2 regions of the Candidatus Dedyshia acidiphila genome follow, and region 1 is predicted to be linked to the other one. Evidence: riboswitches for the same ligand, from Rfam matches in the RefSeq annotation. Region 1 holds a riboswitch; the other holds the start of a gene.
What was found. A riboswitch is a leader RNA that binds a small molecule or an ion and turns the genes downstream of it on or off. The one in region 1 is predicted to bind cobalamin.
Positions count from the first base shown of each region.

Region 2: another riboswitch for cobalamin. It lies ahead of cobU (bifunctional adenosylcobinamide kinase/adenosylcobinamide-phosphate guanylyltransferase); the one in region 1 lies ahead of cobG (precorrin-3B synthase).

Region 1 covers NZ_JBMGJV010000002.1:156,429-160,621, forward strand. The annotation lists gene AC5IJH_RS01650 (precorrin-2 C(20)-methyltransferase) at 1-594, opposite strand, end outside; gene AC5IJH_RS01655 (precorrin-8X methylmutase) at 581-1,210, opposite strand; gene cobG (precorrin-3B synthase) at 1,207-2,502, opposite strand; cobalamin riboswitch at 2,646-2,842, opposite strand; gene AC5IJH_RS01665 (pyridoxal phosphate-dependent aminotransferase) at 2,835-3,938, opposite strand; gene cbiB (adenosylcobinamide-phosphate synthase CbiB) at 3,935-4,193, opposite strand, start outside.
Region 2 covers NZ_JBMGJV010000057.1:2,430-6,622, reverse strand. The annotation lists gene AC5IJH_RS17100 (histidine phosphatase family protein) at 1-174, opposite strand, end outside; gene cobS (adenosylcobinamide-GDP ribazoletransferase) at 174-920, opposite strand; gene cobT (nicotinate-nucleotide--dimethylbenzimidazole phosphoribosyltransferase) at 917-2,008, opposite strand; gene cobU (bifunctional adenosylcobinamide kinase/adenosylcobinamide-phosphate guanylyltransferase) at 2,008-2,592, opposite strand; cobalamin riboswitch at 2,712-2,892, opposite strand; gene AC5IJH_RS17080 (glycosyltransferase family 2 protein) at 2,977-4,050, opposite strand; gene AC5IJH_RS17075 (glycosyltransferase family 2 protein) at 4,047-4,193, opposite strand, start outside.

The sequences.
Region 1 (4,193 bases):
GCGCTTCACCTTCGCAAAATTGCGACCCAGCTTCATGATCGCCACTGCCTCCGCACTCCGCAGTCGTGCGGTCAGCTGCTCTTCGCTCAGCGTGCCCGGCAGGATGGTCAACTCTGTGTCGCGCCTCACCAGCGGCGCTCCCAGGCGTGCGGATGCCGCCATCACGGACGGCACTCCAGGAATCACCTCTGCCTCGAAGCGCGTCGCCAGCCGGTCGTGCAGGTACATGTACGAGCCGTAGAAAAACGGATCGCCCTCGCACAGCACGGCCACATCGCGTCCCGCTTCGAGGTGCGCCGCAATCTGCGCTGCCGTCGCGTCATAGAACGCGCACATGTCGGCCTCGTATCCGCCCGGGTGCTCGCTTTTTTCCGTCGTCACCGGGTACACCATCGCAAGCTCGATCTGCCCGCGTCCCAACTCGCCATCAAGAATGGCGCGCGCCACGCTCTGCCCGTGCTTCGCCGTCGGATACGCGATCACCTGCGCCTGCCGGATTACGCGCAGTGCCTTCAGCGTGATCAGCTCCGGATCGCCCGGCCCCAGCCCGACGCCGACAGCCGGCCCCTGCGCGCATCGCTCATTCGTCTTCACTCGCCAGCGCATTCACCGCTGCCGCCGCGATCGCGCTGCCGCCGCGCCGGCCCAGCACGGTCACATGCGGCAGCGCCTCGCCGCGCGTATGCAGCGCTGCCTTCGACTCCGCCGCGCCAACGAAACCCACCGGCACACCGATGACCACCGCTGGTCGCGGTGCGCCCGCGTCCAGCATGTCCAGCAGGTGAAACAGAGCAGTCGGCGCATTGCCGATCACCACGACAGCGCCCGCCAGCCGATCCCCCCACAGTTCCAGCGCCGCAGCACTCCGTGTCGTCTCGTGCTGGGCGGCCAACTCGCGCGTGCGCAGGTCGTGCAGCGTGCAGATCACTTCGTTGTTCGCTGGCAGGCGTGAGCGCGTCACGCCATTCGCCACCATCTCTGCGTCACATAAGATCGGCGCGCCTTGCTGCAGCGCCTGGATCCCTGCCTGCGCGAAGCTGGCCGTCGCTGCGACCGACTGCGCCAGGTCCACCATCCCGCACGCATGAATCATGCGCACCACCACTCGTTCGAGCGGCGGCGGAAAGGCAGTGAGGTTCGCCTCCGCGCGAATGATGGAAAACGACTCGCGGTAGATTGCGGCGCCGCTCCGTTCGTAGACCTGGCTCACCCGTGCACCTCTGCGAACTGCAGGTCCAGCACGCGCTCGGCGTGCAGGCGTGTGATCGCCTCGATCGCCTCTGCGGACGAGCAGCTTGCGTTCACCATCGCGCCATCGACGTGCATGGAGTAGCTCCCGTCACGCGCCACCAGCGCCACTGTCGCGGGCGTTCGCATCGCGCACTGCTTCTCACATCCAGCCAGGCTCACGCGCCATCCTGTAACCGGCTCACGCCCCTGCAGTGCCTGTGCCAGTGCAGCCGCATCGCGCCGCACATCCGCCAGGGCTGCATCGCAACCCTCCATGCCCGCGCATGCCGCAATTCCCGCATAGCCGTCGCGTGCGTCCAGCGAAAGCCCCACTGACCGCAGCACGCGGCAGACCTCGTCTACATCGCACGTGCGTACGCCGCCCAGCACGATGCCTCGCCACCCAGCCAGCCGCAGATCGAGCACATGCGCGGTTGCGAGTTCCGCAATTGCCGCAGCCTGGTCTGCACGCAGCCTGCCCAGCGGCACAGACGGAATCACCATCACTGCGTCTGCGTTGTTCGCCCGCACGAAGCCCAGCGGAGCCTCCGCCGTTGCACGGCTGCGATTCGTCAGCGGGGCAGGGAAGCACCATGGCTCGACTGTTCGCAGCGCATGCGCCCATGCCGCCGGATGCGCTGCCAGCGCGCGCCCACGCGCCGCGATCCCGTACCCGTCACGCGCTGCCAGGCACGCGCGTGCTATCGCGAGCAGCACCGTGACTGCGGATTCGGTCCGCACAGCAAGCCCGGTCGCCACTCCACCGATCGCGAGCTCCCACCCGATCGTGACACCGTCAGCGAACGCGCGCAGCGCAATGTCATCGGTTTCGCCGCTGAACCACCGACCGCCGCCATCGAGTGCCATGGCAAACTTCGGCGGCAGCGTTGCCAATGCAGAGTCGGCAAGCAGTGCCGCATCGAGCGCACGGATCAGCGGACGCGTATCGCACAGCTCGTTCGCATCCAGGCCAGCCAGTGGACTGGTCGTGATATTGCGCACGCGATCATGTGCCGCGTCGGGCAGCAGACCAGCAGCGGCCAGTCTCTCCACCACCGCTGGCAGATTCTCGTTGCGCAGCGCGCGGAGCTGGAGATTGGCGCGAACCGTGATCTCGAGCTCGCCGTCGGCATAGCTCTCCGCCGCGCTCGCCACAGCCGCAAGTTGGTTTGCCTCGATCAGGCCGCCGGGCACGCGAATGCGCATCAGCAGGCCATCTTTTGCTGGTACGGCATGCAGGATGCCGGGGCAGAAGCTCTCTCCAACTCTCATCCCGCATCCCTCTCGCAAGCTCGAAACCGCAAAAGGATGGTGAGAGATTCCGGATCACAAGGCCGCAGCAGAAGGACAACTCTGCTCGCTCGGCAATGGATGCAATCGCCCGACCCTCCCCGCGGAGTGTCCGATCTCTGTCCACACAGGACAGACTCGCGGCAGGTCTTCGGACTTGCAGGCGACCTACTTGCTCCAGCTTCCCAGTTCCGCGGAGGAACCAGTGCTTCGGAGGAGCGTTCGTTCCTGCTTACCGCTGCGGGGCAGTTCCGGATTCACACCGGATTCCCTTTTCAGCCTGCTTTCAGCGAACACAGGCACCGTGAGCAGATTCAGTATAGGCCAAGGCCCTGCTGGCGCAACACGCGCCCCACCGCTGCCACCAGCCGGTCGTTCTGCTCGTCGCGCCGCACCGCCACGCGTAGATGACCGGGCGACAGCCCCTCAAAATTTGCACACGAGCGCGTCAGCACATGCTCAGCAACGATCAGCTCCCGCCACACCTTCTGTGCATCCACCGCCGCCGGTAGCCGCAACAGCAGGAAGTTTGCCGCTGACGCATAGGTCACGATGCCCAGCTCCCGAAGCTGCGCTTCCATCCGCGTCCGTCGCTGCTCGTTGCTATTGCGCGTGTCAGCAGCATAGCTTTCATCGGCGAGCGCCGCAGCGGCAGCCAGCGCAGCCGGCGTGCTCACCGCCCAGATGGGAATAGCTCGCGCCATCTCCTGCGCACGTTCGGCGGAGCTCACCGCGTAGGCCACCCGCAGCGCTGGCATGGCAAAGAATTTCGTAACCGACCGAAACACAGTCAGGTTCGGCAACGAAGGCGCATACCGCACCAGCGAAGTCGCCGGCGCGTAGTCCACGAACGCTTCGTCCAGCAGCACAGTCGCACCCCCTGCCGCAGCGTCTTCCACGATCGCGAGCAGCGTCTCCGCACCAGCCAACGCGCCGGACGGATTCTGCGGATTCGCCAGCAGCAGCACACATCGCGTTCCCGCCGTGCGCATGAGCTGCGCCAAAATCTCGCGGTCATACGCGAACCCATGCGGCTCCATCGGCCAAGGCACCACCTCCATGCCGGCCTGCTCTGCGCACGCGCGATACTCGCTGAACGCCGGCACCGGCAGCACGCATCGCTGTGCTCCCAGCGTGTTCAGCGCCGCCTGCAGCAGCGGCACAAACCCATTTCCGACCAGGACGCACTCTGCCGGCACATCCAGCCTCGCGCTCGCCGCTTCCTTCAGCGCGCGATATTCGATATCCGGATACGAGCCCAGGTCGCGAGCCGCGCGATCCAGCGCCGCAACCACTCCCGCCGGCGGCCCGTCGGGATGGATGTTCGCACTGAAGTCGAGCAGCGTCTCCGCCGCCACCCCGAAGCGCCGTGCAATTTGCGAGGATTGGCCCCCATGCCGCGGAATCGGGTCGTTCATCGCCTGCGTCCTCTGCGGCCGCGCACCAGCAGCAACGCGGCGATGGTCGTCATCGCTGACGTGAGCACCATCAGGCGCGTTGCCGCTCGCGCATCCACTCGCGAAGCTCGAGCGAAATCAGCGCCCAGCTCCGGCGTCTGCACCACCTCGCCGCCATACGTGTTCGTGCCGCCCAACCGCACCTGCAGCGCACCCGCCATCGCCGCCTCCGGCTGCCCGGCATTCGGGCTACGGTGCCTGCTCCCATCCGCGATC
Region 2 (4,193 bases), on a different contig from region 1:
CTGCTGCGCGCGACGCAGGTCACTCGAGAGAATGCGGGCACCCGAAAACGCAGTGAGCCGAATCGCGATCGCGGCAAGCTGCTCACGTCCCTGCTGATTGAGCTCCGGATCCAGATGACCGCAGTAGCGGCCGCGGATCGCAGTCTCTGCGTGGCGAACGAGGATCAGACGCATCACCGCCACACTCCGCAGAGGTAGATGGCGATCTCGGTGAGCTGCTGGGTCGCTCCGAAGCAGTCGCCGGTCACACCGCGTAACCGGCGCCAGTAGTAAGCACCGCTGAGCAGCATCACAACCACCGCGGCCATGGCTGGGCGCCATGAGCTTGCTCGCATGAGCGGCAGCACAATCGCAAGGGCGATGGCCGTGCCCAGGACGAAGGAGGCCGAGGAGACCTGTCCCGCTACGCGCGCGCCCTGTCCTGTGTGTGGACGTGCTGCCGGAAGCGCAAGACCCAGCGGCAATGCCGTCCAGCGGGAGAGCACTTGGGCGGCAATCAGCCAGACAGCGAAACGCTCCTGCGGCAATGCAGAGAGCAGCACGATTCGCATGACGAGCGACAGGCAGATGGCGATCGCCCCGAAGCTGCCGACCCGGCTGTCTTTGAATATGTCGAGGATGCGCTCCGGCGTGCGACCGCCGCCGAAGCCATCCGCAGCATCGCCCAGCGCGTCATCGTGCAGACCACCGGTGAGCAGAATGAGCAATAGGACCAGCAGCGAGGCCGCCATTAGCGGTGGCAGATGCGAACGCAGTGCAAATGCGAGTGCTGCTGCGAGCGCACCTACCAGTAGGCCAACCAGCGGAAACCACGCCGTCGCCCGGCCCATTGTGCCGTCGTCAAACGCGTAAGACGGTACCGGCAGGCGTGTCAGGAACTGTACTGCGGCACACAGATCAGCGTAGCTGCGCCGGATCACAGCGCGCTGCTCACGCCTGCGGATGCGAACGTCGCCATGCTGGTGAATAGGTGCGCCGCCGATGACAGGATCGGCAACGCAAGCACCGCGCCCGTCGCTTCGCCCAGCCGCATCTGCAACCCGAGAATCGGTTCGAGCCGGAGGTACTCTAGCAAATGCGTATGCCCTGGCTCTTCGGAGCGGTGCCCCGCGAAGAGAAAGTCGCGTGTGGTGGGCACGCTTGCAACCGCCAACGCCGCGGCTGCAGTGGCGATGAAGCCGTCGATCACGACTGCCATTCGGCATTCGGCAGCGCTGAGGATGAAACCGACCACCGCAGCTATCTCGAGTCCCCCGACGCAGCGCAGCAGATCAGTCGGCGTGACCGCTGCGTTTGCAAAGTGCAGTTGCAGTGCTCGCTCCACGACCGACCGCTTCCGCGCTAGGCCCGCATCATCGAGTCCAGTTCCGCGGCCGACCACATCCGCAACCGGACGCCGCAGCAATCCGGCGGTGAGTGCTGCCGCCGAGGTGGTGTTTCCTATGCCCATCTCACCTACTGCGACGACGTGATCGCCACGCCGGCTGGCCTCGCGCGCGAGCCGAGCACCCAGTTCGACAGCCACGCGCAACTCGTCATGGCTCATTGCCGGCTCGCGTGCGAAGTTGCGCGAACCCGCACGAAGCTTCGCCCTGACCAGCCGCGGATCGGGTGCGAAGGCGCCGTCTACCCCAACGTCCACCACCGTAAGCGGAACCCGATGTAAGTGGCACAGAACATGAATCGCCGCTCCACCGGCCAGGAAATTATGCACCATCTGCGCGGTCACATCCCGCGGATAAGCGCTCACGCCTTCTTCTGTCACGCCGTGGTCGGCAGCGAAGACCCACGCCGACATCTGGAGCGCAGCGGGTAGGGCGCCGTCGTAGATACAAAACAACTGCGCAGCCATGGATTCAAGACGTCCCAGGCTGCCTATCGGCTTCGTAAGTTGGTCGAGATGTAACTGCGCCTGCGCGAGCCGGTGGTGCGAGCAGGGCTGCACGTCGACGCACTGTTCAAGTGCAAACAGACTCAGCGGCTCGGAGTTCCGCAAGGCGTTGTCCATCAGCTCCGCGACTCCATGTGCGGGCTTTTTACCGTCAGCGGCAGGCCCGCAACCATCAGCAGCACGGTATCTGCGACGGCCGCGACGCGCTGGTTCAACTGACCGAGGACGTCGCGAAAGAGTCGCCCAGCAGGAAAGGCCGGAACGATGCCACTGCCCACTTCATTGGTGACCAGCACGACTGCGGCGCTAGTCTCTTCAAGCGCGTTGCAGAGCTCTGTGATCCGCTCATCCAGCCAAACGCGGCCGGCATCCTTTCCATTGCTTTCGCTCATGCTGAAGGAGCGGTCAAGCAGGCTCGAGGCGAACAGCGTCAGGCAGTCCACGATAATCACGTCGGTCTGCGCGCTTTGCGCGAGAAGCGCCTGCGCGAGCTCGGTCGACACTTCGACAGTCTTCCACTCGGGCGGCCGTTCCTGCTGGTGCCGGAGGATCTTGTCGGCCATCTCGCCGTCTGACGCCAGCGCCGTGGCGATGAAGACCACCCGCTCATGCGAGGCAGCAAGTTCGAGCGCATGACGGCTCTTTCCGCTGCGCGCCCCTCCGAGGAGCAGCGTGACACTTTTCTGCGCAGCTTTTGGCATCGCGGCGGACCTCACGCGGCGGGACGAAACACGACGGCCAGTCATCTATGGAATGCGGCTCTTCACGAGGAGCCGGCGAACACAGATGCTCTCCAGCTCTCCCATCGAAGCTGAATGAAGCCAGGGATCAGGCTCTGGCCGGTCTCCTGACTTACGCCTCGGCGGATTCGAGTGGCCTTCCCAGGAGCGACGCTCCCAGTGGCCGGACTTTGTCCAGACTCGCATCCTCAGCGCTTACAGTTACGGGGTAGTGGCGGATTTGCACCGCGCTTCCCGAGCACCAGAGGAGTCAGGGTAAGTCTGGTGAAATGGGAAGTCAACTCTGCGGCGCGATGTAAAAGCTCGGCCGTGAGAAGGCGGCTCAATGTCTCCGAGCTGAAGCGACTAGCATCCGCCAGTCTTCCCCGGCAGTTCGACAGGAGGAGCGACCAGAAACGATGTGCCGATCAGGGGGAATGGTCCACGGAAAACCAACCGGAGCAATCGGCGAAGGTGGAAGCCTACCTTCACCAGAAAGACCATGGCGGGTGCGAACACATATTGGAGCGGATGATCTTCCGCGCAGGCGTGGATGAGTGGCCACACCTGAGAGTAATCACGAAAGGCAAGGGCCTCCCCGATCAAGAAGCGTAGGTAACGGCGGATTCCGGTCTCGATGCTGGCATGATGCTCTGGATAACGCTCAAGCATCTCTTGCCCAACCATACGCAGCGATCGAAGCATGCGAACGCGATCGCTTGACATCCGGCAGGGGACGACACGGTAGCCGGTCAGATAGTCCGGGACAAATGCAAATGTGTACCGGGTGGCGATGCGGAAATAGAGCAACCAGTCTTCGCATCCATGGACACCCGCGTTGCGTAGATCTGAGTCGAAGCCTCCTGCATACTCGAGCGCTTCCCGGCGAACCAGTGGTGAGCTACCGTGACCGACGAAGTTACCGAGCATCGTTTCTTTCAGCACCCATCCGGTGATACTGCGATCGCCTACGCGATACCGGCGGCAGTCATTCTCATCGATCACGTCGAACCACGTGTACACGAGTCCTAGCTCCGGGCCGTGTACTCGCGTCATTGCTACCTGACGCTCAACCTTGGTGGGCGCCCAGAGATCGTCAGCATCGAGGAATGCGATGAGGTCGGAGCGCGCGCTCTTCCAGCCAAGGTTGCGCGCAGCGGCAACACCGGAGTTGGGTTGTGTCAGCAGGCGGACACGGCCATCGCGATCCGCATGGGTGCGCACCAGTGCAGCGGTGCCGTCGGTTGAGCCATCATCCACCACCACAATCTCGAGATTTCGATGGGTCTGCCCGCGCACACTGCGCAGTGTCCGATCGAGCGTTGCTGCTGCGTTGTAGGCGGGGATGACGACACTGACCAGTTCCTGCTGTGACACAAGCGCGCCGCTCGATCCGCCATCATGAGGAATCGTCTGTGTGTCGTTGAGGGTGTCAGTCAAGAACATGCTCCTGCATCAAGCGTCAGGAGCCGATCATAGGGCAGCAATGGTTCAGCGATGAGAGGCTGTTGCAGCGGTTGTCCTGGAGAGACCTGGGTCCGCTCGTAGCGCCTCCGACGTCGTCCCAGCATCCGGACGATTGA